One region of the Streptomyces sp. NPDC059224 genome, then DNA from elsewhere that is predicted to be linked to it. Evidence: riboswitches for the same ligand, from Rfam matches in the RefSeq annotation. Region 1 holds a riboswitch; the other holds the start of a gene.

Region 1 (7,024 bases):
TCGGTCTGGTGGGTCTGCTGACCGTGGCGAACATCTTCATCGCCGTGCTGTGGACGTGACCCTCAGGAAGCCCTGAGCGCGGCGCGGGTGGCCGCCACCGCGCCGCCGGCCAGGCCGCCCTCGCGGCCCGCACCAGCACCCGCCCCGGCCGCTCCGGCCAGGGCGTGCCCGCCGCCAGCATCGCCGCGCCCGTCATCCCCAGCGAAATGCGCGCGGCCCGCGCCCGTCAGGCCGGCCGTACCACGCTGTGGATGATCGACTCGCCGCCGTAGTAGATCGACTCCTCCCGGACGTAGGCGCCGGGCTTGGGGGCGTGGATCATCATGCCGTTGCCGATGTAGACGCCGACATGGCTGACGTCGTCGTAGAAGAAGACCAAATCGCCGGGGAGGGCGTCGGCGAGGGGGACGGTGGTGCCGGCGTTCACCTGGTCGTACGTGGTGCGCGGCAGCGAGACGCCCGCGGCCTTCCAGGCGGCCTGGGAGAGGCCCGAGCAGTCGTAGGATCCGGGGCCGGTGGCACCCCAGACGTACGGTTTGCCGATCTGCGCGCGGGCGAAGGCGATCGCCTTGGCGGCCTTCGTCCCGTAGGAGGAGCCGGAGGCGGAATCGGAGGCGGAGCCGGAGGACGAGGAGGAGCCGCCGGAGGAGGACGTCGACGACGAACCCCGCTGCTGCGCGGCTTGCGCCTGCTGCTTCGCGAGTTCCGCCGCCTTGCGGGCCGCCTCGGCCTGCTGCTTCTTCTCGATCTCGGCCAGCCGCGCCTTCTCCTGGGCCGTCAGCTGCGACAGCAGCTCCCGCGCGGACGCCAGCTTCGTCTGGACGGTGCTCTTGGCGGTCCTGAGGTCGTCCTGGGTCTCGGTGAGCGTCTCCAGGCTCCTGGCGGCCTCCTGCCGCTTCGCCATGGTCGCGGACTGCTGGGTGGCGTAGTCGTCCACCGCGCCCTTCTGCCGCGAGGTCAGCCGGTTCATCAGCTGCGTCTGGTCGAAGTAGTCCTGCGGACTGTCCGCGAGCAGGAAGGTCGAGGTGTCGGGAGCGGCTGCCCCGGTCCGGTACTGGGCCGCGGCGAAGGAACCCAGCTCCTCACGCGCCTTGTTGAGCCGGTCCGTGCGTTCGGCCACGTCGTCGAGCAGGGTGTCGACCTGCTTGCGCTGCTTGCCGGTCCTCTCCTTGGCCGCGTTGTACTTCTCGGTCGCCGACTCCGCCTGCCGGTACAGGGCGTCGACCTTCTTCTCGACCTCCTCCAGGCTGGGCTTGCCGTCCTCGTGAGGTGCGGCGTTGGCCGTCTGGGAGAGCAGCGCCACGGAGGTGAGGGCGGCGGTGGCCAGGGCGGGGGTGCGTATGCCTGCTACGCGCGTTGCGGACGGACGCGACTTGCGGTGCGACGCCAACGGGGGCGACTCCTTCCGTGCTCCGCCTACCGAGTTAGCTGTCGGGTTCGGGCGGGTGGTTCGGAAGGGTTGCCCTACGGTCCGTTCCCCGCGAGGGGGTCGGGCCCGATTCACCCCGAGGTCGGTGTGGGTCCCCGGCTCCGGATGCGCGGCGGCACCCCGGACTCGGCGGAGGCCGTACGGCCCGGCGACGTTCGCCGGTGGGGGTCGTACGGCCTGCCCGGCACGCTAACCAACTCGTGTGCTCTGTGTGAAGGTTGATGTGCGATATGCCCGATACATTTTCGTGACCTTGGTGGTGCGGGCCGATGGGATCGGCTCATCGGTGTGGATATGGGGCGACTTGTCCGGAGCGGTGGAATGGTCCGCGCCCCGACGGGCGGACGCGCGCCTGCTCACGGTGCGTGATCGCTGACCGTGAGGGGCTGGTTCTGGTGGGTGACGGGGGCGAGTTTCCGGGGCGGGGACCGGTTGTCGGTGGGGCGCCCTAGACTCGGAGAGCGATGAGCAGCCTCTTTGACGACAGCTTCCTGGCGAGCCTCCAGCCCCCGCACGGCCGCGAGGAGGAACCCCCGCCGCCGCCCGAGGACGAGCACGTACCGGAACCGATTCCGGACGATCTGTTCGGCGGGCAGTTCGACGCGCCCCCGGACCGGGACGCCTACTACCGCGACGGCGCCGCCCGCCCGGCCCCGGACCCGGCCGCGCTCCTGGAAGGGCTGAACGAGAACCAGCGCGCCGCCGTCGTGCACGCCGGCTCCCCGCTGCTGATCGTGGCCGGCGCCGGTTCCGGCAAGACGCGCGTGCTCACCCACCGCATCGCGCACCTGCTCGGCGCGCGCCAGGTGCACCCGGGCCAGATCCTCGCGATCACCTTCACCAACAAGGCCGCGGGCGAGATGAAGGAGCGCGTCGAACACCTCGTCGGCCCGCGCGCGAACGCGATGTGGGTGATGACCTTCCACAGCGCCTGTGTGCGGATCCTGCGCAGGGAGAGCAAGAAGCTGGGCTTCACCTCCTCCTTCTCGATCTACGACGCCGCCGACTCCAAGCGTCTGATGGCCCTGGTCTGCCGTGACCTGGACCTCGACCCCAAGCGCTTCCCGCCGAAGTCCTTCAGCGCCCAGGTCAGCAACCTCAAGAACGAGCTGGTCGACGAGGAGGACTTCGCCGCCCGGGCGAGCGACGGCTTCGAGAAGACCCTCGCCCAGGCCTACGCCATGTACCAGTCGCGGCTGCGCGAGGCGAACGCCCTCGACTTCGACGACCTGATCATGACGACGGTCAACCTGCTGCGCGCCTTCCCGGACGTCGCCGAGCACTACCGCCGCCGCTTCCGGCACGTCCTGGTCGACGAGTACCAGGACACCAACCACGCCCAGTACGCGCTGGTGCGCGAGCTGGTCGGGACCTCGGCTCACCCCGTCGACGTGCCGCCGGGCGAGAGCGACCTGCCGCCCGCCGAACTGTGCGTGGTGGGCGACGCCGACCAGTCGATCTACGCCTTCCGGGGCGCGACGATCCGCAACATCCTCCAGTTCGAGGAGGACTACCCGAACGCGACGACGATCCTCCTGGAGCAGAACTACCGCTCCACGCAGACGATCCTGTCCGCCGCCAACGCGGTCATCGAGCGCAACGAGTCCCGCCGCCCGAAGAACCTGTGGACCAACGCGGGCGCGGGCGCGCAGATCACCGGTTACGTCGCCGACACCGAGCACGACGAGGCACAGTTCGTCGCCGACGAGATAGACCGTCTGACGGACGCGGGCGAGGCGAAGGCCGGCGATGTCGCCGTCTTCTACCGCACCAACGCGCAGTCCCGTGTCTTCGAGGAGATCTTCATCCGCGTCGGCCTGCCCTACAAGGTCGTCGGCGGGGTCCGCTTCTACGAGCGCAAGGAGGTCCGGGACGTCCTGGCGTACCTGCGGGTGCTGGCCAACCCGGAGGACTCCGTCCCGCTGCGCCGGATCCTCAACGTCCCCAAGCGCGGTATCGGCGACCGGGCGGAGGCGATGATCGACGCCCTCGCCCAGCGCGAGAAGATCAGCTTCCCGCAGGCGCTCAGGCGCGTCGACGAGGCGTACGGCATGGCCGCGCGGTCGACCAACGCGGTCAAGCGGTTCAACACGCTGATGGAGGACCTCCGTACGGTCGTGGAGTCCGGCGCCGGACCGGCCACCGTCCTGGAGGCGATCCTGGAACGCACCGGCTATCTCGCCGAGTTGCAGGCCTCCACCGACCCGCAGGACGAGACCCGGATCGAGAACCTCCAGGAACTGGCCTCCGTGGCGCTGGAGTTCGAGCAGGAGTCCGGGGCGGAGGAGGCGTCGGTCGGGCTGTCGGACTTCCTGGAGCGGGTGGCGCTGGTCGCCGACTCCGACCAGATCCCCGACGAGGACGAGGAGGGCTCCGGCGTCATCACCCTGATGACCCTGCACACCGCCAAGGGCCTGGAGTTCCCGGTGGTCTTCCTGACCGGCATGGAGGACGGCGTCTTCCCGCACATGCGCGCCCTCGGCCAGACCAAGGAGCTGGAGGAGGAGCGGCGCCTGGCGTACGTCGGCATCACGCGCGCGCGGGAGCGCCTCTACCTCACGCGCTCGGCGATGCGCAGTGCCTGGGGGCAGCCGTCGTACAACCCGCCCTCGCGCTTCCTGGAGGAGATCCCGGCCGGGTACCTGGAGTGGAAGCGGACCGGGGCGATGGCGCCGGTGTCCTCCGGGCCCGCGTCGGGCGTGGCGGCCTCGCTCTCCTCGACCCGCTCGCGCTCCTCGGCGTCCGGCGCTTCCGGCTTCGCCACCCGGCGGACCTCGGAGAAGCCGGTGGTCTCACTGGCCGTCGGCGACCGGGTCACCCACGACCAGTTCGGCCTCGGCACGGTCGTCGGGGTGAAGGGCACGGGCGGCAACGCGGAGGCGACGGTCGACTTCGGCGACACCAAGCCGAAGCGGCTGCTGCTGCGGTACGCGCCGGTCGAGAAGCTGTAGACGGACGGGTCCCCGCCGTCGGCGGGGACCCACCGGACGATCAGGTGGGATCCAGCCCGTGGCTGCGCAGCCACGGCAGCGGGTCTATGGCGGAGCCTCCCGCGGGCCGGACCTCGAAGTGCAGATGCGGGCCGGTCGAGTTCCCGGAGTTCCCCGAGTACGCGACCGGATCTCCGGCCTTCACGGTCGTACCCGAGGCGACGCGGTACGACGAGAGGTGGCAGTACCAGGTCTCCGTGCCGTCCTTCGCCGTCACTATCAGCATGTTGCCGTAGGCGCTGTTCCACTTGGTGGAGACCACACCGTCGGTCGCCGCCATGACGGTCGTGCCGTAGGAGACGGGGAAGTCGATGCCCGTGTGGACGGACATCCAGTTCACACCGGCTTGGCCGAAGTAGGCGCTGAGCCCCCGCTGAGTCACCGGGAGGGCGTACTTGGGGCGCAGCCGCTCCTTGCGGGCCGCCTCCGCCGCCGCCTTCTTCTTCTCGGCCTCCTGCTGCGTCTTGAGGTCGATGCGTTCCTGGGTCCGGCTGGCCCGGTCGGCGAAGTCGTCGGCGCCGGCCGAGAGCGTCCTCAGCTGGGCGTCCAGCTTGCTGTTGGCGGCGGACGGTTTCACGGACTGCGCGCCCGACGCGGAGGCCGTGGTGTCCTGTCCGTCGCCGCCCGTCAGGGGCCCGACGGAGGCGGCCGCGATGCCGGCGACCCCCATCACGCAGGCCGAGGGCACGGCGACGGTCAGCAGTGCGGAGCGCTTGGGGGGCGTACGACGGCGGGAGCGAGCCCCCGCGCGAGCGCCGGCGCGTGTCGCGGCCGGAGCTGCCGGAGTGATCTCTTCCTGGTCCTCCAGGAGGGGCGTCACCGCGGGCAGCTCGCCGGTCGCGGCCGGCCCCCCGGCGTCCCCCGAGTCCTCTGTGAACTCCGCGAACTCCGCGAACTCGTCGTGGGGAACCGGCTCGAACATCTGGGTCGCCGACTGGTCGAAGGAGTCGGCGGGTTGCGGTTCGTGCCCGTGCTGGTGGTCCGGCTCCGCGGGCTGCGCCGGGGCGCCGTCGGAGTTCCACTGCGTGGCGTCGTACGCGCCGGTGTCGAAGGTCTGGGTGCCCCACTCCCACTGCTGGGTCGCTCCCGCCATGGCCGGCTGGTCGTGCTGGAGCCAGGCGTTCGCGTCCCAGTGGCCGCTGCCGTCGCCGACCGTCGTCCCCTGGACCGGCTGCGCCGCCTGTGGCGGGACGGCCCAGGTGGTGCTGTCGTAGGCGCCGGAGTCGTAGGCGGCGTGGTGCTGGGCCGCGTAGGGGTCGTAGTTCAGCGTGTGGTCGCCGGTCGTCTGCCACTGGCCGGCGTCGTACGCGCCGGTGGCCGGGGCCTGGCCGGGGAGATGCCCGAAGAGCGGGTCACTGTGGAACGAGGCGCCGGTGGTGGTGTGGTCGCCATACGTGGTGAAGTCGCCGTACTGGGCTTCCTGAGTGCCGTACGGCGCGTAGTGCGCCTGGCCGGCGTCGGAAGCCGGGGCCGGGGTGGTCATGGTCCCCGACGGGTGACGGTCGTTCACCAACTTCTCTTTCGCCTCGACAACAGGGGCTGCCAGAGCAGTGCGGCGACTGTACCCGGCGGTATACGGGCGCGACAATCTTCAACAGGTTTCGTGGTTTCGGGAAACGGGCATTCGGCCGTGTTTCGGGGGACGACGGGCGCGGGTTTGGCCTTGTGTTCGAGGAGTGTTCGAGATTTGAGTGGCCAAGTCGGGGGTGGCGGGCAGTGGTTGCCCGTCCGAACCGACCCGTATGACCGACTCGCTCCACTCGCTCCACTCGCCCGCCTCGACCGGCTCGCCCGGTTCGTTCTCGGGCGGCATCGTCGGATCGTCCCTGTGGACGTCGTCGTGGACGCCTTCGTGGCCGTCGTCGGTTCGTCTGCGGTTCGTCGTCAGGCGACCGTCAGGCCGTCCGCGACCCGTTCCTGCGAGTGCGCCTGGTCCAGGGCCTGCCGGATGCCGGTCGCGACCGCCGGGTGGACCGGCAGGGCGAGATGGCCGATCCCGGTGACCTGCACGTTCGTCGCCATCAGGTCAGGGTGGTCGATCCGTGCCGTCTCGATCGGCTCCATCAGGGAGTCGAGGTCGCTCCAGAAGCTGACGAACCGGGTGCGGCAGCCGGGCGCGGGCTGGGTCAGCTCCTCGATGACCTCCGAGCCGGGGCGCATCTGCCGCACGATCGGGTGCGCGTTTGCGAGCGGCACGACCCGGGTGCCGGAGTGCGGGGTGCCGAGCGTCACCACGGTGCGGACGCGGTAGTCGCCGCCGAGCCGCTGGACGTAGTAGCGGGCGATCAGGCCGCCGAGGCTGTGCCCGACGATGTCCACCTGGCGGCTGCCGGTGCGCTGGCAGATCTCCTCTATGTGCCGGCCCAGCAGACCGGCAGCGGTACGGATGTCGCAGGTCAGCGGCGAGTAGTTGAGCGACTCGACGCGCTGGCCGCCGTGCTGGGCCAGGGTGCGGCGCAGCAGGACGAAGACCGAGCGGTTGTCGATGAACCCGTGCAGCAGCACGACCGGAGGCGCCGACCGGACCGGCAGCAGCGCCGTGCCGTCCTGCGGTACCGGCTGCGCGGGAGAGCGGCGCTCCGGGGCGAGGCCGGTCGGATAGAGC
Region 2 (7,024 bases), on a different contig from region 1:
GCCCACCTTGATGCCGAGGTTTTCCACGCCGCCTGTCCGCGCGGGCTCTAAGCCCGGACTGTCGTGCGAGCCTGCTCGATCCACCCCGTCACGGCTTTCGCGCCGCAGCTCTCGGCGACGGCCTGCGCCTCGTCCAGGTGGTGGAGCGCCACCGACCTGTTACCGGTCTCGGCCGCGAGATAGGCCAGTGCCACCAGGCCGGCCGCTTCGCCGGGCCTGAAGCCGATCGCCCGGCGCAGCGTCACCGACTCGGTCAACCGTTGACGCGCCCGGTCGACGTCGCCCGCGTCCTTGTCGGCGAAGCCGAGGTGGCGGATCGCGTAGGACATCGTCTTTCGGTCGCCGACGGATTCCGCCAGCGCGTACGACTGCTCGAAGTACGGCCTGCCGGTGACGCCGTCGCCCTTCACCACCTGGTGCCAGCAGCCGATCCAGAACAACGCGTCCGCCTCACCCGACGCGTCCCCCAGCCGCCGGTACAGCTCGGCCGCCCGCTCGAACAGCGCCAGTTCCCGGCCGTTCTCCTCACGGTCGTTCAGGAAGCGCACGTGCAGAAGCTTGCCGCGTGCCATGGACAGCGGCGCCTCGACAGCGTCCAGCACGTCGTCGGACCGGTCCAACGCGGACGCGTCGCCGCCGAACATCGCCGCTTCGAAAAGCTCCCCAGCATGCGCGACCCAGTCCGGCCGCTGCACGTCCTGCGCGTCCTGCATGTCATGCCCCTCCCCGTCGGACTACGGCAGTGCCGAGGCTATCCCCGGGCCGACGGAAACAGCCGAGGGATTTCCCGAGCGGCTCAGGCTCCAGCCCGTCCAGAGCCCGATCGCAATCCGTCCGTTGCGCCGCGCGGGCATCGCCCATCGCCGGACCTCCAGCCGAGGCAGAGCCCTATCCGAGCGCCGTCAGCCCCGGAGCGAACGTGATCAGCAGCGGCAGCAGGGGCACGAGTGCGGCCACCGTCGTCGTCAGGGCCCGCTGACGGCGCAGCAGGCGTGGTGGCGGTTCCAGGAGCCGGTCGACCCGCTCGCCGAGCAGCCGGCGGCTGGACGCGCAGGACAGGACTCCACGGTGCTGGTTCAGCTCGATCAGGGCCAGGGCCGTGGTGAGGTGACCGCAGCGGCGGGACGCCGCGTCATCGGCGGCCAGCTCGACGAGCCGGTGGGTCTGGTCGCAGAAGTGCGAGAACAGCGGCACGCGCGGGAAGCCCGTGGCCAGTGCGCTGGACAGGTGGAGCAGCCAGTCGTGATGGGCGCGCGCGTGACCCCGCTCATGCGTGAGGACGGCGTCGAGCTGGTGGTCGGTGAGGCGGTGCAGTGCGCCGGTCGTCACGACCAACTGGGCGGGATGCCCGGGCATCCACCAGGCGTCGGGGTATTCGTCCTCCAGCACCAGCATCGGGCCGCGTGCCGCGGGCAGCCCCGCCGGCAGTTCCGGTGCCCGTTCGCGCAGGTGCGCGCGGGTCTGGCCGCGCCGTCGCCGGGCCTCGACCAGCTCACGGGTGAGCATCGCCGTCGTCCACGCGGCCCCGCACGCGAGCAGGACCGTGAGGGCGACCGCCCACAAGGGTGCGACAGAGAGGTCGTACGCCGCGGTGACCGCCGGTGGCGCCGGAGCGAACACCCGGTCGCGCACCGTGTGGAAGACGGCCGCCGCACCCAGGACGAGCGCGGTCAGGCAGCACATCAGCACGGTGGCGACCAGGCACTGCCACACCCACAGCGCGACCACCGGTTCCCGTTCGGGCCACAGGGCCCGCACCAGCGCGCGTGGCGCGGGTACCGCGGCCGTCAGGGCGACGACGCTCAGCAGGAGCAGGCAGAAGGTCATGCCGAGGCTCCGTTTCCCGATCGGAGGGGCGTGCGGTGGCGGGTGGTGCGGGGGTGATGCGCCGTTGCGCGACGGAGTGCGTACGCCGGCGCGTCACGTGACAGGTGCGCCGTCGCCTCGCATGCTGCGCGTGCGGGCGCATCGCATGGTGCGTGTCCCGCCAGTATGACGGGACGGAACGCCCCGAGTCAGGTTCCGACGAGGATCCGGGTGTTCTCCGCACCGAAGCCCGGCGGACGGAGCACCCACGCGCGCGAGCGCCTCCCGGCCCGGCCTCCCCGCCCGCCGTCCCTCACCCGGCGACGATCCGCCCGCTGACGTCCCCGAGTCCCACCCGGCTCCCGCCCGGCCCCGGCGCCCACGCGGACAGCGTCACCTCGTCGCCGTCCTCCAGGTAGGTCCGCTTGCCGTCCGGGAGGTCGAGCGGGTCCCGCCCGTTCCAGGTGAGCTCCAGCAGCGATCCGCGCTCCGCGGGTTCCGTACCGCTCACCGTGCCGGAGCCGTACAGGTCGCCGGTGCGCAGTGAGGCGCCGTTGACGGTCAGGTGGGCGAGTTGCTGGGCGGCCGTCCAGTACATGGTGGAGAACGGCGGCTCGGACACCACATGACCGTTGATCGCGATCGAGATCCGCAGGTCGTAGCCCGCGGGTTCCTCGGCGGCGTCGTCGAGGTACGGCAGCAGCGGGTGCGTCCGCCGGGGCGGGGCCACCCGTGCCTCCTCCAGGGCGTCCAGCGGGGTGATCCACGCCGAGACCGAGGTGGCGAAGGACTTGCCGAGGAACGGGCCGAGCGGCACGTACTCCCACGCCTGGATGTCGCGCGCCGACCAGTCGTTCAGGAGCGTGAGCCCGAACACGTGCTCCCGGAAGTCGCTCAGCGCCACCGGCCGGCCCTGCTGCGACGGCGTCCCCACGACGAAGCCGACCTCGGCTTCGATGTCCAGCCGGGCCGACGGGCCGAACACCGGAGCCTCCGAGGGGTCCGCGGACGTCTTGCGCTGGCCCGACGGCCGTACGACGTCCGTTCCCGACACCACGACGGTGCCCGCGCGGCCGTGGTAACCGATCGGAAGATGCTTCCAGTTGGGGGTGAGCGGTTCGACGGCGTCGGGGCGGAAGATGCGGCCGGCGTTCCGGGCGTGGTTCTCCGAGGCGTAGAAGTCGACGTAGTCGGCGACCTCGAAGGGCAGGTGCATGGCCACCGCTGACAGCGGGTGGAAGAGGGGTTCGAGCACCTCGCGGTGCGCGGGCACGGTCACCCACGCGGTCAGGGCGCGCCGTACGTCCGACCACGCGGTGCGGCCCGCGGCCAGCAGCGGGTTGAGGGTCGGGCGGGCGAGCATCGTGGCGTAGGGGGAGCCGAGGGCGAGAGCCGCGGCACCGGCGTCGAGTACGTGGTCGCCGAGGCGGACGCCAACCCTCCGTTCCGTGCTCTCGGGGGTCGAGAACACGCCATACGGAAGATTGTGCGGGCCGAAGGGGTCACCCTCGGGGACCTCGAAGGGGGGCAAGGGGGGCATGGGGTGACTGCCTCGCTCTCATCCGTGCCGCGCCGGGCCGACTGTGCGGTGACGTCGCTCTGGCGTTGGGCGGCATTCCATGTGGTCGCGCCACACGTTACGGGTGAGTTGGCCGTCGCGGCAGTGTCTAAAGAGTTCGCAATGTCCGAATAGGCGTTGTCGGAGGGTGCAATTCCGGCTCAGCGTCCTTCGGGGGACACGAACGGGGTGGATCCGGTCCGTACAGGGGGACCCCTGGGGGGACCGTGGCCAGGAATGCCGTCAGCATGCCGCTCGACGCGGATCGCGACGTGCCGGGCCTGATCGTCAAGTTCGGCGACGGTCCGCCGCATCCCGGCGGGGTCGGCGCGCTTCGCAGTCCGGGACGCCTCGGCGTTCCCATGTACGCGATCGCCGAGGACGCCTGCACACCGGCGGCCACCGCCCGTTACCTCACACGGGCGTTCGTATGGCCGACGACGGGAGCAGCTCGTGACCGGCGTCCAGTTCGGGGGCGTCGCCGTCCTCGTCGAACCAGAGTCCGAGCCGCCTGGTCTCCTCGGTGCACAGCGCACCGCCGACCGGGTCCCCGGGGCAGTCGCCCAGCCGCTCGAAGCCGTCGATGAGCCGGCAGGCGCAGTTCCAGCCTGCCTCGCCGGGGTCCGCCGCGTCCCGGTCGCCGCCTCCAGCAGATGCGCCCGGAAGTCCTCCGGTCCGTCCGTCACCACGCCGCTCCAGCCCCATCGGTACCGCCGACCCACCGAGAACGTAACGCGCGCCACCGGCAACGCCCCATCGCCGATACGGCGGGCGCCATTTGAGGCCGAAACGCACAGTGAGTCTCAGGGGCGTGCTGTCCGTATTCTCTGATCATGGTCGCACCCACCCCGTACTCACTGATCGCCACCGACCTGGACGGCACACTGCTGCGTGCCGACGACACCCTCTCCGAACGGTCGCTCGCCGCGCTCGCGCGGGCGGGCCGGGTCGGCGCCCGGCATCTCGTGGTGACCGGCCGCCCCGCGCCGAGAGTGCGCCCCCTCCTGGACGACCTCGGTTGCACGGGACTCGCGGTCTGCGGCCAGGGCGCCCAGCTCTACGACGCCGGCGCGGACCGGCTGCTGTGGTCGGTCACCCTGGACCGGGAGCTGGCCGAGACCGCCCTGGGCAAGATCGAGGCCGAGGTCGGGCAGGTGTACGCGGCGGTCGACCAGGACGGCGTGGACGGGCTCACGCTCATCGAGCCGGGCTATCTGATGCCCCACCCCACGCTGCCCGCGCTGCGCGTGGGCCGGCGGGACGACCTGTGGTGCGCGCCCATCAGCAAGGTGCTGCTGCGCCACCACACCCTGTCGGACGACGAACTGGCGGCGACCGCGCGCGCGGTGGTGGGATCGCTCGCGACGGTCACCATGTCGGGGCCGGGAACGGTCGAGCTCCAGCCGTGCGGGGTGACCAAGGCGACCGGGCTGGCACTGGCCGCCGACCATCTGGGGCTGAGCCCCGAACGGGCCATCGCCTTCGGGGACATGCCCAACGACATCCCCATGTTCGACTGGGCGTCCTACGGGGTGGCCATGGCCAACGCCCACGCCGAACTCAAGGCGGTGGCCGACGAGATCACCCTGTCGAACGAGGACGACGGCATCGCCGTCGTCCTCGAAAGGCTCTTCACCTGACGGCGCCGGTCAGTACGCGCCGTGCACGTTGTCGATCGAGCCGTACCGCGCGGCGGCGTAGTTGCAGGCGGCGGTGATGTTCGCGACCGGGTCGTAGACGTCGAACGACGTGCCGTCCACGTGGTAGGTCTTGAACGTCGGGTCGATCACCTGGAGCAGGCCCTTGGAGGGGATGCCGGCGGCCGCGTTGGAGTCCCAGAGGTTGATGGCCCGGGGGTTGCCGGAGGACTCACGCATCACGTTGCGGTAGATGCCGTTGTAGCTGCCCGGAATGTTCTTTTCGGCCATGATCGCGAGCGACTCGCGGATCCAGCCGTCGAGGTTGTTCGGGTACCCGGCGAGCGTCGTGGACGCCGTCGAGGTGGTGGACGTGGCGGCGGAGGCGGCGGTCGCACCGATGAGCGGGAGGGCGAGAACGGCGGCGCCGGTACCGGCGACGGCGAGCGTGCGGATGACGCGGTTACGGCGGGGGCGGCGGTGCTGAGGGGCAGCAGACATGTCGTGGTTCCTCTCCGTCGCCTGCGGGGTGAGCTGTCGGGTTCGGGCTCGGGGAGTTCCCGGTCGCACCGCCCTGAGGCGAGGCGACTTCACCCCTAGCCGTTCCGGTACGACGTCCGTCGGTGACGTCGGTCGCCCGGTCCGGCGACTTACCTGGTTCCCCCGCTCCTGCCGTGCGAATGGACTCGTTGATGGTCGCGACGGGCGGCGGCAGGATTTGGCGTCCGCCCGGTGAGCCGGAACGTATGCGAGAGCACATGTCCGGAACAAGTACCTGATTCCCCCAACACGCCGATTGACCTTGGTCTGAGTCGTATGGGGTACTTGATCCTTTGCGGTTGCCAAGCCTCAACTCGCCAACAGGAAAAGGAGAGAGAGGGTCGCCTTACCGCCTCGGTGGCACTCAGGGCCACGTGACCCACTTCACGAAGTGGCAATTACGGCGAATCGGACAAAGGGGGATTGATTGAATCCGCCTTTTCGGGTGTCGAGGGAATAGCCCCGCTCCGCCATTTGTATGGATTGCCTCGATTGGAGCGAGTGAAGTGGTGCACATCACAAGTGATTCCATGAATTGTCCGAATTGCCTTGTTAAGCGGAATTTCGCTTCGAGGTGAGCGGACCGACGGACCTGGGCGGGTGGATGCCGAGGTGCCGGGAGTTCCCGTGTGGCGGTACGTGATTCCGGTCACGCCGAGGGCGGGGCGCAGGCGTCACGACTCGACGGCGGCCGAGCGATCGTCCATGCGCGTGTGTCCTCCGTGAGAGCGGAACCTCCGCCCCGTCGCGCGTCGTTGTCCTGGCGGCCGTCCGGGGATTGGGGGTCGCGGCGAGCGTCATGAGCGGCCCGGGCGCGCGGGTCCTCGTCCCGAGGGGGACGCGTCCCGAGGGGTGCCGACCGCGGGAGCCCCCGACCGTGTTCACGCCCTCGTCCGTGCCGAGGCCGCGCCGTCGGCTGCTCGCGGGTCGTGAGTCCGCCCGCACCGCGCCGGCCGGGACCGGGCCCCACGCGCGCCCGCGCGCATGTCTGATCGCGCATGTCTGATCTCGTGGAGGAGGGGGCATACGGGGGTGGATCGGAACGCGGCGGACCGCGGAAGGGGTACCTCCGGGCAGGTGACGTCGGCAGGAGGTGGCGCGACCGTCCACGGACGGAGGTCTGCGGGACGATCCGCGGCCGGACCCGGTGTCGGTGCTGGTCCGGGATCCGGTTCAGGACCCGGTCCGGGACACGGCTCGCCCCCTGGTTCGGGACAAGCACCAGCACATCCTGTTAAGTCATTGCATGTCAGGTCGTATCAGCTGATCAAGAACATACCGGTCGTGATCCGATAGTGCCCGAGGTGTAACGGTGGGCGCCCTCGGTGATCGAAACCTGACCGGATACGCTGACTTGAGTGATGGCAGCGACCTATCGACAAACCATGTAACCGCCAGTGGACACCAGCAGACAGGAGACCCCTCGTGACCGTCGGGCCGTTCGGGCTGAGCGTGCGGGACCAGGCTCTGGAAGCCGATGTCC

What was found. Region 1 has a riboswitch for cyclic di-AMP ahead of ACFXI4_RS10735 (NlpC/P60 family protein). Riboswitches for the same ligand answer to the same signal wherever they lie in the genome.
Region 2: it holds a riboswitch for cyclic di-AMP, as region 1 does, so the genes downstream of both, ACFXI4_RS15050 (transglycosylase SLT domain-containing protein) here and ACFXI4_RS10735 (NlpC/P60 family protein) in region 1, are expected to answer to the same signal.

Annotation. Positions count from the first base shown of each region.
Region 1 is NZ_JBHZAN010000008.1:125,712-132,735, reverse strand. It holds gene ACFXI4_RS10740 (hypothetical protein) at 1-59, shown strand, start outside; gene ACFXI4_RS10735 (NlpC/P60 family protein) at 227-1,390, opposite strand; cyclic di-AMP (ydaO/yuaA leader) riboswitch at 1,399-1,571, opposite strand; gene pcrA (DNA helicase PcrA) at 1,894-4,380, shown strand; gene ACFXI4_RS10725 (M23 family metallopeptidase) at 4,421-5,929, opposite strand; gene ACFXI4_RS10720 (alpha/beta fold hydrolase) at 6,304-7,024, opposite strand, start outside.
Region 2 is NZ_JBHZAN010000012.1:138,878-145,901, forward strand. It holds gene ACFXI4_RS15020 (tetratricopeptide repeat protein) at 48-713, opposite strand; gene ACFXI4_RS15025 (M56 family metallopeptidase) at 889-1,827, opposite strand; gene fahA (fumarylacetoacetase) at 2,120-3,337, opposite strand; partial or broken gene ACFXI4_RS15035 (ATP-grasp domain-containing protein) at 3,613-3,849, shown strand; gene ACFXI4_RS15040 (hypothetical protein) at 3,779-4,069, opposite strand; gene ACFXI4_RS15045 (HAD family hydrolase) at 4,198-5,004, shown strand; gene ACFXI4_RS15050 (transglycosylase SLT domain-containing protein) at 5,014-5,502, opposite strand; cyclic di-AMP (ydaO/yuaA leader) riboswitch at 5,508-5,703, opposite strand; gene ACFXI4_RS15055 (polyprenyl synthetase family protein) at 6,916-7,024, shown strand, end outside.